DNA from 2 places in the Aeromonas sp. FDAARGOS 1416 genome. Region 2 is predicted to be linked to the other one. Evidence: riboswitches for the same ligand, from Rfam matches in the RefSeq annotation. Region 2 holds a riboswitch; the other holds the start of a gene.

Region 1 (9,308 bases), 810 kb from region 2:
GGCTGATCTGCCGTCCGGTTTTCCCGCCCAACGCAAGATTTCAGAACAGCAGATAAGGAAAAGGGCCGCCTTGGTGGGCAGCCCTGCTTGCTATCATTTTCAACCCGCCAGTGCGTTCATTCATCAGGCGGTTATCAAGGCAAGAAATGTGTCTGGACTTTGCATCCGATCCCTGGACGCTACCTAGTTAGTCCCGACTGGTCGCAATAAGTTCCCTCCTCCGACCATTTATTTTCACTTTTATTAAGAAATCGACTACAAACCTGTTCAGCGGTTCAGGCTGGGTGGCAAACAGACTCCGATGCCACCCAATCCGCAGTAACCATCTGGGTTTTTCTCCAGATATTGCTGATGGTAATCCTCGGCGTAGTAGAAGGGCGCCAGCGGCAGAATGCGGGTAGTGATGGCACGGCTGTCACCGCTTGCCGCCATCGCCTGCTGGTAGGCCGCCATGCTCTGCTGGGCAATGATCTGCTGGCTCTCGTCGCCATAGAAGATCACCGAGCGATACTGGGTGCCGATGTCCCCGCCCTGACGCATCCCCTGCGCCGGATCGTGCTGCTCCCAGAACAGTCTGAGCAGATCGCCGTAGCTGATCACCGCCGGATCAAACACCACCTGCACCGTCTCGGCATGGCCGGTCAGACCGCTGCACACCTCTTTGTAGGTGGGATTCTGGGTCACGCCGCCCTGATAACCGGCCGCGGTGGAGTAGACGCCCGGCTGCTGCCAGAACAGGCGCTCCACGCCCCAGAAACAGCCCATGCCAAACCAGGCGATCGCCATGTTCTCGGGCCAAGGCCCCTGAGTGGGGTTGCTATTCACCGCATGCTGCTGACCAATCACCATCGCTTCGCGTCGTCCCGGCAGGGCATCTGCCGGTGAAATAATCTGTTCCATGAATTCTGTCCTTGTATAAAACCCTGTGAAATCACACAGCTGACGAAAAGGAGCATCGAAGATAGCAGTTTATCGCGCCGGATCAACCGGCGGGCCCTCATCGCTCACTCCGGCGGCCATCTGCACCGTCCGTCACTCTTTCCCGATCCGCACGGCCAAGCCGCCCCTCGTAGACCAGAAACGACCAAAATCAATATTTAGTCTTGATTTGTGAATTAATTTTCATATATTGAGCCAATCGCTGTTTTTTTATGGAAGAAATATCAAGTGCGTGAACGCGAACCCAGTCTGGTCAATGCCTTCCGGCAATCCACCCCCTATGTCAATGTGCATCGGGGTGCCACCTTTGTGCTGATGATGGGGGGAGAAGCCATCTGCCACCCCAACTTCGCCAATATCGTCAGCGATATCGCTCTGCTGCAGACTCTGGGCATACGCCTGGTGCTGGTGTTTGGTTCACGTCCGCAAAACGATGAGGCGCTGGCCCGCGCCGGTATCGAGGCCCAGTACCACAAGCGGATCCGGGTCACCGATGACGAGAGCTTCACCATCATCAAGCAGGTGTGTGGCGGCCTGCAATACGACATCACCGCCCAGCTCTCCATGGGGCTCGCCAACACACCCATGCAGGGGGCGCGGATCAGCGTGGTGAGCGGCAACTTCGTCACCGCCCAGCCGCTGGGGGTGGATGATGGCATCGACTTTTGCCACAGCGGCCGGGTGCGCCGCATCGACGTGGAGGGGATCACCCGCCAGCTCGATCAGAAAAGTCTGGTGCTTATCTCCCCCATCGGCTGTTCGGTCACCGGCGAGAGCTTTAACCTGAGCTCCGAAGAGGTGGCCCGCCGGGTGGCGGTCGATCTCAAGGCGGACAAACTCATCTGCTTTAGCAGCACCCAGGGGGTGATGGACAGACGCGGCGAAGCCATCTCCGAGCTCTTCCCCGAGCAGGCCGAAGAGCTGCTGGTGGAGCTGGAGCAGGCGGGCGAAGAGATGTCTGGCACCGCCCGCTACCTACGTGCGGCCATTGCCTCCTGCCGTGGCGGGGTGCCCCGCTCCCATCTGGTGAGCTATCAGGATGATGGCGCCATGCTGCAGGAGCTGTTCAGTCGCGACGGCCTCGGCACCCAAATCGTGCGGGAAAGTGCCGAGCAGGCCCGCGCCGCCACCATCGAGGATATCGGCGGCATTCTGGATCTCATTCGCCCGCTGGAGGAGGAAGGCATTCTGGTGCGCCGCTCCCGCGAACAACTGGAGATGGAGATCGACAAGTTCACCATCATCGAGCGCGATGGCCTCATCATCGGCTGCGCGGCCCTCTACTGCTTCATGGAAGAGGCGATGGCGGAGATGGCCTGCGTCGCCATTCACCCCGACTATCGCAACTCCAACCGGGGGGATCAGCTGGTGGCCAAGGTGGCCGAGCGGGCCAAGCGGCTCGGCATTCGCCGCCTGTTCGTACTCACCACCCGCTCCATCCACTGGTTCCGGGAGCGGGGCTTTGATCCTCTGGAAGTGGAAGATCTGCCGGTGGCGCGCCAGCGTCTCTACAACTGGCAGCGCCGTTCCAAGGTTTTGTCAAAGAGCATTGCCTAAGTCATTGATCCTGCGTTGAGTTCGCTGATACTTTGAACTTTTTCACAAACTCGATTGACAGTGCAATCCAACGCAGGGTATTTCTAAATGCACTCCACCGCCCTGGTGGAGCCAGAAGAGGAGCGCTGCCCAGGCAGCCCAAGGGAGGACGCCAGCGTCCGGTGAACTTGGGTCAGGGGGAGCAGCGCCGAGACGATTGAGGAGACTGGTAACCTCAACGTCGGCTGCGGGGGCTGAATCCCCCGGGTTGTCATCGGTAGTGATCATCCCCCACCGCGCCCTGTCAGGGGCGGTACGGGATGGGCTCTGCAGGTGGAGTGCTTCTGGCCGGGATAGCTTCGTTCATTCCTGCCATTTTCAGCCTCCTCCTCTCTTTTTTGCCCGATGGAACCGGAATCTTAAAATAAGACAGGAGTAAGCAATGAGCCCGATCAATGTCGCCAAGTTTGGCGGAACCAGTGTCGCCAACTTCCCGGCCATGAATCACTGCGCCGATATCGTGCTGGCCAATCCCGCCACCCGGGTGGTGGTGCTAAGCGCCAGCGCCGGTGTCACCAACCTGCTGGTCGCTCTGGCACAAGGGGAGCTGGACGAAGCTGGCCGCGACGAGCAGCTAGCCAAACTGGCCGGGATCCAGCAGGCCATTCTGACCGATCTCGGCAACCCCGTTGATGTGAGCGCCCTCATTCATGGCCAGCTGGACGAAATTCGCCTCATGGCCCAGCAAGCCCACCAGCATACCGATGCGGAGCTGGCCGATCGCCTCATCGCCTGCGGCGAGCTGATGTCTACCCGCCTCTTTACCGAGCTGCTGCGCCAGCGCGGCGTCAAGGCCCACTGGCAGGATGTGCGCCAGCTGATGCGCACCGACAGCCGCTTTGGCAAGGCCACCGTCGATCTGGCCACCACCCGTACCCTCTGCCAGCAGACGCTGGGCCCGCAGCTTGGCGACAGCCTCATCATCACCCAGGGCTTTATCGGTGCCGATGGCTATGGCCGCACCACCACGCTGGGGCGCGGCGGCTCTGACTACAGCGCAGCCCTCTTGGCTGAAGCGCTCGATGCCGCCAGTATCGAGATCTGGACCGATGTGCCCGGCATCTACACCACGGATCCGCGCCTCGTCACCCGCGCCCGCCCGATCCCCGAAATCAGCTTTGTCGAAGCGGCCGAGATGGCCACCTTCGGCGCCAAGGTGCTGCACCCCGCCACCTTGCAACCGGCGGTACGCCAGAATATTCCGGTGTTTGTCGGCTCAGCCAAGGATCCTGCCGCCGGTGGTACCTGGATCCGCGCCAGCACAGATTCAAGCCCGCTGTTTCGCGCCGTCGCCCTGCGCCGCCAGCAGGTGCTGGTGACCCTGCACAGCCTCAACATGTTCCACGCCTACGGCTTTCTGGCCGAAGTGTTCGGCATTCTGGCCCGTCACCGCATCTCGGTCGACCTCATCACCACGTCGGAGGTGAGCGTGTCACTGACGCTGGATCACACCGGCAGCCAGAGCAACGGCGAGCCGATCCTGAGCGACAAGGTACTGGCCGAACTGGGGCAACTCTGCAAGGTGGAGGTGGAAACCGGTCTGGCACTGGTAGCGCTCATCGGCAACCGGATGAGCGAAGTGAACGGGGTGGGCAGTCAGGTCTTTGACGCCCTGCGCGAGCACAACATCCGGATGATCTGCTACGGCGCCAGCGCCCACAACCTCTGCTTCCTGGTCAAGGAGAGCGAGGCGGGCAATATCGTCAACCGCCTCCATCAGGAGTTGCTGGACAGATCCTCAACCGAGGCAATTTCGAACACGCAACAGGGCGCCCGCAAGGTTGATGCCGATTAGTTAAGGATCAATTGATCGATCCTCTTGATGTGTAAAAATCCGAAACCAGTTGGCTTGGTTTCGGATTTTAATGCGTATCGAATAGACTCTCGACTTCCTCCACGCCAACAATGCCGCCCAGTTTGAGTCACTCTCCAACCTCATGTTCCCGAGCTCATAATGGCTCTGCTCGGCGAAGAGGGCGTCGCCACCCAGTGACCGTCCCGTTGTTGAACCCAGCGCCTTCCTGCAAGCCCACCAGAAGCTCGGGGACAAGAGTCACGAAACCGCCTCGATCTAGCACCAACATGCCTATCACCCAAACTGATCGTCGCCGATGATGTTATGTGGCTGATGCCCGATACCCCAGACTATGCCGCTGCGTTTGCCAATCCCAGCACCCAGCATGGCGAGACCGCTTATCCGCAAGTGCGCATGCTCTGCCAGATGAAGCTCACTAGCCACCTGCTTGTTCAAGCGATCATGGAGAGGATGGTGTTGGTGCGCAGACACAGTTTGCAACGGTAGCGGCGCATCCCCCGACTCCATCCCCAAGGCACTTGTGTTACCGAAACGAAGGGAGCGAAGTTACCCGCGGCTTGAAGGCAAGGCCACAGAGGCACAGTGTGAAAAAAGCCAATAAAAACAATATAATTCAGGCTTAACTGACTGGTATTAGTCACACCGGTAACCCCTTTTGCTGCGTTATTCAAGAGCCTTGTCAGGCTCGCACCGCATTGAACGCAGGATCACTCCTGATCGAAATAATCCGCAGGCACCGAGACCACAGCGTCGATCGCCACCTCTTCGGCGATCACCTCAGCCAGCGGGCGCAGGTGAAACTTGATCTGGCCGGAGGGCAACATCAGGCCAATATCGGGGTTGCGGATATCCTGCATGTTGCCGGTTTTGAATGGCAGCTCGGGATAGCGCGCTACCAGATCTTGCAGTGAAGTAACCACCAGCTCGATATGTTCCAGCCCCGCCTGATGGACGCGACCCGGTTTCGGTGCAGCCAGCTCGATACAGGGTACCTGTACCTCACCAGCCAACAGCGGCTGATGCAACTGATAGGTGGCGATGGGACGTCCGCCAATCATACCCTCCACCAGCAAGGAGCCCGCCTCAGCCAGCACAGCACATAGCGCGCGGTACTCCTGCAGGGTAGCCGCCCGATAACAGAAGTGATCGACCGTTGGCCGGGAAATGGTGACGCCAGTGGCGGCCAGTTCGGCCAACAGCTGAGAAACAAATGGGGCCATTGGCCCCAGTGTGGAATCGAGTGGGTGGGACATGCTTACCATTTCTTCTTGGGTTGAAACAGGACATCGAGCTCGTCGGCTTCCTTGTCCTTGATGTTTTGCAGATCCTGCGCGCTATTTTGCTGCTGCAGCTCTTCAAGCTCCTTGAGCCCCTGACGCATATCTTCTTCACGGGCCAGCAGATAGGGATCCTTGTCGCCCACGCTCGCCATGGCAGAGAGTCCCTTGGTATAGAGCTGGCGGCAAGTACCATATTGGCCCTGAATGCGGGCATCCATCGCCCGCTTGACCAGATTGGAGATGTTGATCTTGAGCTGCATCAGCTCGAGGCGGCGCTCTTCCTGGGCAAACCCCTGAGGGTCAATTTTGCCCTTGTTGTGCTCGACCCGCAGCACGGCCCGCATCTTCTTGACCAACTGCAGCATCTGGATCGCCTGACGATCGGACTCCGGGGTCTTGAACTGACCCTCATCCTGCACGCTGTAGTTCTCCTGCACATTCTTGATCTGGGTCTGCACATCAACGATGCGCTGCTTGATCTGATTGTTCGGCATCACCTGGGCGATGGCGCGATAGGCATCGAGGATCCGGTGCTGCAACAGCAACACCATGTTCTTGGAGAAAGGCACCAGATTGACGTTCAGCAGCACCTCTTCAGTCTCGTCGGCCACCGTCTTGTGTCTGGCAACGGCGTGACGCTTGTCCGCCTCTGCCTTCTGCTTATATTGCTGCACCACGTTATAGGCGATAACCAAAAACAGGAGTGCGCCGATAGACAGCAATACCAAAGTTAAAATCATAGGATGTCCAAACCCCTGTTCCTATCCAATTGCGTGATCCTACAACAGCTTACCCACTTAAGGTAGCCTGCAGATCCCCCCTTGCCCACGATTTGTCACCAAGCTGTGCCCCCGGTCTCAGGGAGAGATTGCAGGATCAGGGGATGATGACCATGACGGTCACCTCCCCATAGTATCGCCCATCAGCGCCATTACTTGAGGTTAAAGCCCCGCGATTGCAGGAATCCCAGCATAAAAGGGCGGGACTCCTTGCCCAGAATGGCGCGGATCTGGCCGCTCCAGGTCTGCTGCTTGTTGTTGCTGCTACGGGCCTGATAGTAGTCCGCGATCTGCTGATCGTACTGGGCCAGCAGGCCGCGATCCTGCTCGTGCTGGTAGCGCTCCTGATGCACCACCAATCCCCTGGGCAGACGGGGTTTCTGTTCCGGCTGCTGGGCAGGATGACCAAGGCAGAGGCCAAACAGCGGGATCACCTGATGGGGCAAGCCGAGCTGTTCGCTCACCTCGGCCGGATGGTTGCGAATGCCGCCGATATAGACCCCGCCCAGCCCCAGCGACTGCGCCGCCAGCAAGGCGTTTTGCGCCATCAGGGCGCCGTCGATGGCTCCGATCAGCAACTGCTCCGCATAGCCGGTCTGGGCCTCGGGCACTATCTGGGTGTGGCGGTGGTAATCGGCGCAGAACACCAGAAACTCGGCCGCCTGCACCACATAGGGTTGATTGCCCGCCAGCATGGCCAACTGCTGACGCGCCTCGGGCTCGCAGACTCGCACAATACTGGTCACCTGCAAAAAGCTCGAGGTTGAGGCGGACTGGGCGGCGGCGAGAATGGCATCCAGCTGCTGCGGGGCGATCGGCTCGGCAGTGAACTGACGAATGGAGCGATGGGAAAGGATAAGATCGATGGTCTGATTCATGGCACCTCCAAAATGAGGTAACACCATAGCGAAAAAAACGAGGGAGCCCAAGGCACCCTCGCACACCCAGCTTAAGGGGCCGGATAGACGTAAGGGGCTTGCAACCCGAGCGGGAAGCCGAGCGCCCAGTAGAGCAGCAGGAAAATCGTCCAGCTCACCAGGAAGGCCAGCGAGTAGGGCAGCATCATGGAGACCAGAGTACCGATCCCGGTGCTCTTCACATACTGCTGGCAATAGACCACCACCAGCGGGAAGAAGACCATCAGCGGGGTGATGATGTTGGAGGCGGAATCCCCGACCCGATAGGCCGCCTGGGTCAGCTCGGGGGAGATCCCCACCGCCATCAGCATGGGTACCAGGATCGGACTGATCAGCGCCCACTTGGCGGAGGCCGAGCCGACTACCAGATTGACGCTGGCGGTGAGCAGGATCATCCCGACGATAGTCACCTCACCGGGCAGCGCCAACGCATGGAGCACTTCGGCACCGGAGAGGGCCAGCAGGGTGCCCAGATTGGAGTCACCAAACGCCTTGATAAAGAGCGCGCAGAAGAAGGCCATCACCATGTAGGAGCCCATCTTGTTCATGGTGGCCGACATGGCATCGATCACATCCTTGCCACTCTTGAAGCTGCCTGCGACAAAGCCGTAGACAATCCCGGGCAGGATAAAGAGCAGGAAAATGAGCGGCACAATGGACTTCATCACCGGCGCGGCAAAGGTGGTCAGGGAGCCATCGGCAGCACGCAGCGGTGAATCGCTCGGGGAGAGCGCCAGAGCCAGCAGCACGATAGCCGCCAGCATGGCAAACCCGGCCCAGTTGAAGGCTCGGCTCTCTTGCGCGCTGTAGCGCCCCATCTCGTCGGCACTCTCCAGATCCTCGTTGAGCGCCACATGCTTGAGGCGCGGCTCCACCACCTTTTCGGTGATGAACCAGCCGACGCAGATGATCAGCAACGAAGAGGCACCGGTAAAGATGATATTGCACAGGGTGTTGACCATGTAGTCAGGATCGAGCAACTGAGCGGCGGACTGGGTAAAACCCTGCAGCAGCGCATCCCCGCCGGAGGGCAGGAAGTTGGCGGCAAAACCGCCGGAAACGCCGGCAAAGGCAGCGGCGATCCCCGCCAGCGGATGGCGTCCGGCAGCGTGGAAGATGATGCCACCGATGGGGATCACCAGCACATAACCCGCATCTGCGGCGGTGTGGCTGACGATCGCCACCAGGATCAGCATGGGAGTGAGAAAACGGGCAGGCGTCACTTTCAGCAACTTTTTCAGACCGGTATTGATAAAACCGGACTGCTCGGCCACCCCGACCCCGAGCATGGCCACCAGCACGATCCCCAGCGGGGCAAAGCCGGTGAAAGTGGTCACCATGGTGGAGAGAAACTCGGCCAGACCGGCACCGGTCAGCAGGTTGTTGACCACTACCGCCTCCCCGGTACGGGGGTTGACCAGATCAAACTGGAATTGTGACAACACCCAGGAGCCGACCCAGACGATCAGCAAGGCGTAGAGGAACAGCATGGCGGGGTCGGGTAATTTGTTCCCGGCTTTCTCGACGCCATTGAGGAAACGGTTCAGCCAACCTTTGGGAGGGCTGGCCGGACGGTCATTGACAGCAGCATGACTCATTATTGCGATACTCCTTTCCCTAGAAACGAGGTCGCATGCTAGCAACTCCAGCCAATCCGTCTCATGACCGATCGCAAAAGAATGATTAATTTTGATTAATTATTGCGGAATAAAATTCCAAGTTGTGGCCTAACGCACACTTGTTACTCTGCCATTACGGCATCTAGCAGTGGATAACGCCCGACCTGGCACTCCACCACGAAACCGCTCGCCTCGACTTGCGCCACAGTCAGCGGCTTGCTGAACAGATATCCCTGGAACACATGGCACCCCTGGGTCTGCAGTGCGGCCAGCTCGTGAGGCTCCTCCACCCCTTCCGCCATGATCCCCAACCCCAGATTGGTGGCCATGGCCGCAGTCGCCCGGATCACCGGCAAGTTGAG
Region 2 (9,308 bases):
AATACTTAATAGAGAAATCAATCTTTGCGAAAATAAAGACGCTCGCACGATGACTTCACAATAACAACCTGTCATTTATTACAGTTGACCTATGATCGCATTAGAAGAATGCGCCATCGAATCACATTATTGATACCGCCTTGATCGCTATGCGAGTACATGCGTCAAAATCAGTCGTTAAGCCAATCGAATGAATTGAATTAAGTAACGCTAATAATTTGATTCATATAGCTTGCTTGCATTTATGGCCAGTTTAAAAAACAAACCACTATTTATCGAGAACATAAATGATGAACCGTAGTCATCACTCCCCTCATAAATCCAGCCGTAGCGTACAAGCCCCCCCCCCTAATCTACAAGTTATGCACCATTGAATCGCGTTGAGACCAGAACAAGCTATTAGGCTGACAACGCCATGTCTGTAGTGGTCAACTAAATCCGGACACTTGATTAGGCCAATCCTCTGCTTTTGCTGGCGGTATCCCGTCATTGTGGTGATGTGGACGCCGCCAGTTGTAGTAATCCATCAGGTAATAACTGATATCCCGCTTTGCCTCCCGCACGCTCATGTATCCCATAGCCGGAACCCACTCCGTTTTAAGACTTCTGAACAATCGCTCCATCGGGGCATCATCCCAGCAGTTGCCACGCCGACTCATGCTCTGGGTCATGCGATAGCGCCACAGTCGTTGCCGAAATGCCCTACTGCCATATTGGCTGCCCTGGTCAGAGTGAAACAGCACACCAGATGGGCAACCACGCTGCTGATAGGCCATCTCCAGTGCTTTGATTGCCAATTCTGCATCAGGTTTATCAGACATCGCCCAGCCCACGACCCGCCGGGTGTGCAGGTCAAGCACCGCTGCCAGGTAATGCCAGCGTCCACCTGCCCAGACGTAGGTGATATCGCCACATCACACCTGATTGGGTTGCTGGACATCAAATTCGCGGGCCAGCAGATTGGGGATATCCGGTCGCTCAGACTGGGCGACCTGATAACGATGAGCGCCCGGCTGTTTGGATACCAGCCCGGCTTCCTTCATCAGGTTACGTACTTTGAATCGGCCAATCTGATACCCCAACTCTCGCATCATCGACATCAAGGCGCGGCTGCCCGCTGAGTTCCGGCTTTCTTTGAACAACCGGCGCAACTCAGAGCGCTGCTGCATACGCTCACGGTTAATCGTCCGCCTGCAAGCCAGATAGTCGTAAAAGCAGGATGTGGGAACATCGAAAGCGCAGCAGACCAAGGTGATGGGGGCTTGCTCCCTTAATCGGTCTATCAGCGCGTACGTGTGAACTCGTCCGTCATCAAGAGAGCCGTAGCCTTTTTTAGAATGTCCTTTTCACGTTCGAGCCGGTTGATACGGGCTTCCAGCTCCTGGATTTTCTGCTGTTCCGGGGTCAGTGCTTTACTAATCGGGGTTGTGCCAGTTCGTTCGGATTGCAGTTGCTGAACCCAGCGACGGAGCACGGTTTCACCGACATCCAGTGAACGGCTGGCTTCAGGGACAGAATATCCCTGGTCGAGCACCAGGGATGCGGCTTCGAGTTTGAATTCGGCAGTAAATGAGCGACGTAATCTTGTCATTGAACACCTCAGGTCATGGTGGCGACTGTACCACCTAAAATGGTGTCCGGGATGATTAGACCACTACATTTCGCTTGTTTAGGCGCATGCCCCACCAGACCAACTACCAGATGCAACTTTCGCTAAACAACCCACACGTTTGCACCATCATTGATGACGTCCCCGTTCCCTTCACATTGAGAGCATCCTTGCTAATCCTCAGCGCATTCATCAACTCTAACAAGGTATCTAGTCCCCCTTCACTGCTTCTCAAGATGAGGCAGAAAACCCTGCGCATCCCAAATGGCCTGATCGGTGTAGAGGGAGTTGATACAACTCGGATACGTCGTACCCGTGGACGTGGCAGCACCTGCTACGCAGCCTTGCTATCAACCTGTGAGCCATGACCGCTCACAAGCCTGTTGCGCCGAGGCCATTCAATGATAGGACGAGACGCGTTCCCATAGTGTTGATTTGAAGAGAATGACGAGTTTGGCATCGGGTGGTATTTGATTGGCTCGTGAAGGCGTGGATCTGAGATGGGAGAAGAGTATTTATAATCCAAGTGGCATGACAGGTTATTTCGAGAGCGAGCGTTGCGACAGGTTCTTTTTGTTCCTTTTCCGGGTTAGAACTGGATTATTTGCAGCTCAGTTGCTCGCCGCTTCGAAGCGGCCATCGTCGGTATGATAGCTGTATATAGTAAAAAGCCCTGATGTTTCCATCAGGGCTTGCAATGTGGCGGTGAGGGAGGGATTCGAACCCTCGATACGTTGCCGTATACACACTTTCCAGGCGTGCTCCTTCAGCCACTCGGACACCTCACCAAATTTTGGTCTGTGGTTTAACGTGTTCAGCCAACACTGTGTTCGCTACGCTGTTGCGCTTGAACGGGGCGTAATTTAGGGGAAAGCCCCGCCCGCGTCAACGGCTTTTTTCACCTGGCGAACCGTTCGAACACTTAATGCACAGATTCCGGTGCAACCTGAATTTCCGGCAGGTTGAGGAAGCCGGAACGTTCGCATTCGGCAACCAATTCGTGGGTGGCGGCGATGGTGCTTTGCACGAACAGCAGGAACTGCTCGACGCTGAGTCCGGCCTTGGTAAAGACGGTGTGGCCGACCACCAGCCGCGGCAGGTTGTCATCGATGATATCGAGGAACACCTTGAGGGAGGGGTACTGCATATTGAGTCGGCCCAGTTCGGCAACCAGCGGCAGCATTGCGGAGGGGCGCACTTCCAGCTCGGAGGAGAACAGCAGGCCTTCCTCTTCCACGAAGATCCGGCTCTCCTGAATACCATCGACCGACTGCAAAGAGACAATGTGGATACCGTGACACTGGTCGCAGACATAGTGCTCGATACGAGCCTGTTGCAACCAACGCATTATCATTTCGGAGCTGGGGATATTCATCATTTCCACGACAAGATTGGGATCAAGGGGCGCAGTCTAAACCAATTTGCTATCAACAAAAAGCACGCCAACCCGATAACCCTGCGGCTCGCTTCTTTTTGGCAAGCGCTATGCATATACTCAGCCAAATCCACGATGACGCTTGCCCCACAGGGGGCCCCATGACTATCCAAGAAAAGTATCGCCTTCATCTGAAATCACTCTCGGATGAGCTGCTCACCCTGCAAAAACCCATCCGCATTCTGGATGCCATCAAATGGCCACGCCATCTGCAGGATCGCTTTCTGGCAAGCGGTGGCAGGGAGCTGCCCGCTATCGACAGGCACTTCTATGATGCCCTCCCCCTCGGCTTCGATCCGCGCAACAAGTATCTGGAGCTCAAGGAGCTGCGGGACCGGATCCGCAGAAAACTGGGGCCACAGGACGATCTTGGCCGGATCCTGCAAGAGACGGTCGATCAGTACATGGTGGTGATCGAGATGCTGCGCCAGCGCGGCCAACCCGATTTTCAGCGTTACAGCCAGCTGCTTTATGGCTCTGCCAGCGATCACCTGCGCGGGGATCGCAAGACCCTCAAGGAGCTGGGCGCCCGCCTGTGCGATATCTTCTCCCTGCCCGGCGCCCGCCATCTGGTGCGCCCCTACCCCAAGGAGTTCGAAGGAGAGGCCGCGGTCGCCAAACTGCAGGGCAAGCTGTCGAGCTACTTCAGTGATGGCACTGTGCAGGTGAAGCTGAGCGATGGGATTGTCTCCGATGCCGCTGCCGGTGGCGACTACATCAAGCTCAACTCCCACGCCCGTTTCTCCGAGCTGGACTTGCAGGTGCTGGAGGTACACGAGGGGTGGGTCCATGTCGGCACCACCCTCAACGGTCGCCAGCAGCCCTATGCCACCTGGCTGAGCGCCGGTTCACCGCGGATCACCGCCTGTCAGGAGGGGCTGGCCGTCCTGATAGAGACCCTCACCTTCAGCTCCTTTCCGGATCGGGCCAAGCGCATCTCCGATCGGGTGATGGCCATCGACATGGCCGAGCGCGGCGCCGATTTTATCGAGGTGTTTCAGCATTTCGTGCAGCAGGGCACCAGCGAGCACGACGCCTACAAGATCACCCAGCGGGTCTTTCGTGGCGGCATGGTGGGCGGCGGTGCCTGCTTTACCAAGGATCTCTCCTACGTGCGTGGCTATGTGGAGACGGTCAACTTCATCCGCAGCGCCGTGCTGGAAGGGGTGCCCGAGATCCTGCCAATGCTTTTTGTCGGCAAGGTGACACTGGATGACATTCCGGTGCTCTATCAGCACTATCTGGAGGGGCTGATCGCCGCTCCCCACTATTTGCCACCGATGTTTCGCGATCTCACCGGCCTCTATGTCTGGTTCGGCTTTGCCTCCGGCATGTCGCTGGTGGATATCGGCCGGGTACAGCACCATTTCCGCCAGCTATTTCAACGCCTGCCGGTGGCCGACCCCATCATTGCGCCGGTGGATATCGAGATCGACTGAACCGCAGAGAAGCAAGCAGGAAAATAAAAAGGGCGCCAGATTGGCGCCCTGCTCGACGATTCAAATATCGCAGCCGACTTACTTGTAGGCCCGACCTTCGAGATAGTGTTTGCGACAAAGCGATACATAGCGATCGTTGCCGCCGATCTCCACCTGTTCGCCATCACGCATCACCTGCCCCGCTTCGTTGACCCGGGAGTTCATGTGAGCCTTGTTGCCACACCAGCAGATGCTCTTCAGCTCTTCAAACTTGTCGGCCAGACAGAGCAGATGGTAGGAACCGGGGAACAGCTCACCGCGAAAATCGGTCTTGAGGCCATAGGCCATCACCGGAATATCCTGCTCATCGACGATGCGGGCCAGCTGGTAGACCTGCTCACGGGTCAGGAACTGGGCCTCGTCCACGATGAAAACATCGATATGTTTCTTCGCATGGCGCGCTTTCACCATTTCAAACAGATCGCAGCTGTCGCTGAACACGTCCACCTTCAGTTCAAGGCCAACCCGGGCACTGATCACCCCGACCCCGAAACGGTCATCGATGGCTGGCGTCATCGCCAGAGGATGCATGCCCCGCTCCAGATAGTTGAAGTGCGCCTGAATGAGCTGGGTGGATTTGCCTGAATTCATGGTGGCAAATTTGTAGTGCAGTGAAGCCATGATACTGTTCCGAAACTGAATTTATGGGGCGCATGCTAACCAAAGCCCCTGACAAAACCAAGGGGCCCGCGGGCCCCTTGCTCTATAAATGTTACGCGGTGGCCAGCACTGGCCGCGCTTTGGCCTTTTTCAGGTGATAGCCGGTAAAGAGCACGAACCAGAGGGCACTGACACTGAAACCGGCCAGGCTGGAGTGCATCAAGCCCATCGCCAGGTAACCGATGGCCGCGCCGAAGGCGATGGCCAGTGCATAGGGCAGCTGGGTCATCACGTGATCGATGTGATGGCAACCGGCACCGGTGGCAGAGAGGATGCTGGTGCTGGAGATGGGTGAGCTGTGATCCCCGAACACCGAGCCAGCCAGTACCGCAGCCAGCATCGGCAGCATCAGGCTGATGTCGCTGGCGGCGGCCATGTCACCGGCCAGCGGCAGCATGATGCCGAAGGTACCCCAGCTGGTACCGGTAGCAAACGCCATGGCACAGGAGAGGATAAAGACCACGGCAGGCAGCACTTCGATCGGCAGGTTGCCGTTAGCCAGCGAAGCCAAGTACTTGCCGGTCTCCACGTCGCGCACCACGGCACCTATGGTCCAGGCAAACAGCAGGATGTTGATGGCTGGCAGCATGGCCATGACGCCTTGCGGCGCGGCCTTGATCCAGTTCTTGGCTCCCAGCTTCAGGCGCATCGCCAGACCGATGGAGACCACCAGACTGCACAGGGCACCGTAGACCAGCGAAGAGCCGACGTTGGTATTTTCGAACGAGCCGAGCGCGCTGAATGGCAGCCCTTTCTCGCTCAGCACCGCAGCACCGGAATCAATCATGAAATAGATGGTGGCGGCGGTCAGAGTCAGGATCGGCAGTACCATGTCGATCATGCCGCCGTTGCTCTCCTCCGGGCTCTCCATATCCAGACCGATGGGGCGGCCCTTGGACTCATCCCACAGCTTGCCTTCCAGCGCCCACGCTTCGTGTTGACGCATCGGGCCGATATCCAGCTGACAGGCGATCACCACCAGCACCATGATCAGGGTGAAGACGGCGTAGAGGTTCATCGGGATCATCTCTACAAACGCCGCGATGGGGCTCTGCTCGGTCAGACCGTGGGCCGCCATGATGCCGCCAACCAGGGCGATGATATAAGCCCCCCAGGAGGAGATGGGCATCAGCACGCAGACCGGCGCCGCGGTGGAGTCCAGCAGATAGGCCAATTTGGCACGGGAGATCTGGAAGCGGTCGGTGACCGGACGGCAGATGGCACCCACCGACAGGCTGTGGAAGAAGTCATCAATAAAGAAGGCAAACACCATCATGCCAGTCAGGGCTTTGGCGCCCTTGCGGGTCTTGGCACGACGCTCGGCCCACTCGGCAAAGGCACGGGTCGCCCCGGAGACGCTCATCAGGCTGATGAGGCCACCCAGCAGCAGCATAAACAGGATCATGTTGACATTGTCACGATTGAGCGCGCCATCGACCCAGAAGATCTTGAGCACGGTATTCAACATGTAATGCAGGGATTCGAGGGGTGAAAACTGATTGAGCAGCAAACTGCCGGTGACGATGCCCACACCAAGGGACAGCAGCACGCGGCGGGTCATGATCGCCAGCGCGACAGCCAACAGGGGGGGAAGAACGGACCAACCGGAGTCGGCGAAATGACTAATGTCCATGATCTCTTTGCACCTAAAGATTACAGGTGGAGATCTACCGAGAGGATCTAAAGAAACAAAACCTATGGGGAGGTCATACTCCTCAGCCCCTTCAGGTAGCGCTCCATAGTGGATGACTATGGCAGTCCTGCACCTATTAGATGCAGAACCAGCAGCCCGGTATGATGGCCTGGCCACTTCGGCGCTGACTCCTTTCCTTGTGCATCACAGGCATCACCCTCCGCACAAATACTCATAGGCAGCGCGCCTCTACTTAAAGGTATTCGCCGCACATTTTATCGAGATGGCAGCTTATAGCAAGTTTTTTGATTAAATAGTCACGATAAACATATCAAGGTCGAAAAATGGTAGTCAAATGATGCAACAACGCCAGCTTTGGCGCTATTTTCACCTACTACGGCTTCATTGGCATCCAATCACCAAGCCTATTGCTGGCCATATTAAATATCTATATTGATGTTCCCCACGGATATTATATTTAACCCGACTTGACTTATTTAAATCACCAAGCAAGAATCAGCTGGAACATAATATTTTTCTCTGACTCGACGTGGTAACTCCTATGAATGAATTTTTAAAGGTACTGCTTAATATCCGCAGTCTGCGTGCGACCTGCCGCGAGCTTTCTCTGGAACAACTGGAAGAGGCACTGGAAAAACTCTCTACTATCGTTGCTGAACGTCAGCAGGATGAAGCTGCCGAGCGTCAGGCCCGTGAAGAGCATCTGCGGAAAATTAACGAATATAGCGAAATGCTGAAAGCCGCCGGTATTGACCCGGCAGAATTGGTAAGCGCTGTCGCTACCAACCCCGGCAAATCAGAAAAAGCCAAGCGGGCGCCACGTCCTGCCAAATATCGCTATCAGGATAATGGCGTAGAGAAAACCTGGACCGGCCAGGGCCGTATGCCTTCAGTCATTGCCAGCGCAGTGGCAGCAGGCAAATCACTGGAAGATTTTGCTATCTGACAGCGCTTGCGTTGCTAATAAAAAACCTCGCCAAGGCGAGGTTTTTTATTGCCGCTTAAACGTGAAATATCAGATAGCCGATTGCGGACGATCTGCTGCCTTGACCCACAGCACTTCACGATCCCCTGCCACGCAGATAAGATAGCGGGCAACGGTAAAGAACCAGTCACTCATCCGGTTCAGATAGGGCAGCACCTCGGGATTGACCCGCTCTTCCCGGCTCAAGGTCAGCAGCAAGCGCTCGCAATGACGCACCAGAGTACGTACCACATGCGCTTGCGCCGCGGCACGGGAACCACCCGGCAATATAAATTGGCGCAGCGGTGGCAATGGCTCGCTATAACGATCTATCTGCTGTTCAAGGCGAGTGGTCCAGGCAGCATTAACTTGCCAAATTGATTCATTCTGGGCGTCGCTGGAGAATGCCAACTCGCCCCCCAGATCAAACAACTCCTGTTGCAACAGCTGTAAATCAGCCAATAAGCCGACCTCTTGCGATGGCACGTCACAAATCAGCAAGCCAATATGGGAGTTGAGCTCATCGATATAACCGTAGGTCTCGACCCGCAAATGATCCTTGGGCAATGGGATACCATCGGCCAGCCGGGTCATGCCCTTGTCGCCCTGCCTCGTATATATTCTCATACCGACATCCTGTTAATAATGGGAATAATCATGGACTCGAGTCCATTGAGTTTGATTTCGTAAGCCAACGCCAGCGTCTGGCCCAATTTACCCGCCGGAAAACCGCTGCGCGCCATCCACACCAGATAGGGCTCGGGAATATCGATGATACGCCGCCCCTGATATTTACCGTAAGGCATCTTGTTAGTCAGAGTCAGCAGTACCTGTTCGTCGGATAGCCAATCCATATTAATCAATATCCAGATATTTATGAGTCTGGATTGAGAGTCGCCAGTTACGCGCGATACAGGTATCCATCGCCAATTGGGTGGCCCGTGGTTTCTGGCTGATCGGCTGCAAGGCAATGACCACGTCCGGGCGCAGGGTAGCAGTAGCGAGCAGCGTATCCAACTCTTCAATATGGTGCTCGGTGGCCACCGGATGCTTGATCTCGTTGGCCCGCTCCAGCGCCGAGACCAGCACAGGCAGCCCCCCTTTCATGCCAATTTTGGGGGAGACGGTCACCCAGGTCTGCTCATGGGTCTTGATCTCGCTGGTGCCACTGGTTTCAATCTGCACCTGATAACCCGCCGCCAGCAGAGCTGACGAGAGTTCGTGCAGATCGTAGAGGCAGGGCTCGCCACCGGTGATCACCACATGGCGCGCCTGATAACCCAGATCGGTAAAGCTCTTGATAATCTGCGCGGTGCTGAGTTGGCTCCAGCAATCGGATTCGTTGGAGCGATCCAGCACCGCCGCCTTACCCACTTCACGAGCCGGATCAACAACCCAGGTATGACGGGTATCGCACCAGGGGCAGCCCACCGGGCAACCCTGCAGGCGAACAAAGATGGCGGGCAGGCCGGTAAAGATGCCCTCCCCCTGGATGGTCTGGAAAATCT

What was found. Region 2 has a riboswitch for lysine ahead of I6L46_RS04790 (Na+/H+ antiporter NhaC family protein). Riboswitches for the same ligand answer to the same signal wherever they lie in the genome.
Region 1: it holds a riboswitch for lysine, as region 2 does, so the genes downstream of both, lysC (lysine-sensitive aspartokinase 3) here and I6L46_RS04790 (Na+/H+ antiporter NhaC family protein) in region 2, are expected to answer to the same signal.

Annotation. Positions count from the first base shown of each region.
Region 1 covers NZ_CP077301.1:1,875,401-1,884,708, forward strand. Annotated here, with positions in the region: gene I6L46_RS08290 (DUF3802 family protein) at 1-6, shown strand, start outside; gene msrA (peptide-methionine (S)-S-oxide reductase MsrA) at 268-900, opposite strand; gene argA (amino-acid N-acetyltransferase) at 1,168-2,496, shown strand; lysine riboswitch at 2,604-2,827, shown strand; gene lysC (lysine-sensitive aspartokinase 3) at 2,918-4,330, shown strand; partial or broken gene I6L46_RS08310 (IS4 family transposase) at 4,401-4,798, shown strand; gene I6L46_RS08315 (VOC family protein) at 5,059-5,613, opposite strand; gene I6L46_RS08320 (hypothetical protein) at 5,607-6,371, opposite strand; gene nfsA (oxygen-insensitive NADPH nitroreductase) at 6,563-7,288, opposite strand; gene I6L46_RS08330 (AbgT family transporter) at 7,360-8,925, opposite strand; gene I6L46_RS08335 (bifunctional diguanylate cyclase/phosphodiesterase) at 9,069-9,308, opposite strand, start outside.
Region 2 covers NZ_CP077301.1:1,061,000-1,070,307, reverse strand. Annotated here, with positions in the region: partial or broken gene I6L46_RS04815 (IS3 family transposase) at 429-1,591, opposite strand; tRNA gene I6L46_RS04810 (tRNA-Ser) at 2,310-2,397, opposite strand; gene I6L46_RS04805 (YbjN domain-containing protein) at 2,532-2,987, opposite strand; gene I6L46_RS04800 (flavohemoglobin expression-modulating QEGLA motif protein) at 3,146-4,483, shown strand; gene I6L46_RS04795 (thymidine kinase) at 4,562-5,143, opposite strand; gene I6L46_RS04790 (Na+/H+ antiporter NhaC family protein) at 5,235-6,815, opposite strand; lysine riboswitch at 6,904-7,075, opposite strand; gene I6L46_RS04785 (H-NS family nucleoid-associated regulatory protein) at 7,378-7,782, shown strand; gene I6L46_RS04780 (cob(I)yrinic acid a,c-diamide adenosyltransferase) at 7,852-8,427, opposite strand; gene I6L46_RS04775 (DUF3820 family protein) at 8,424-8,654, opposite strand; gene queE (7-carboxy-7-deazaguanine synthase QueE) at 8,656-9,308, opposite strand, start outside.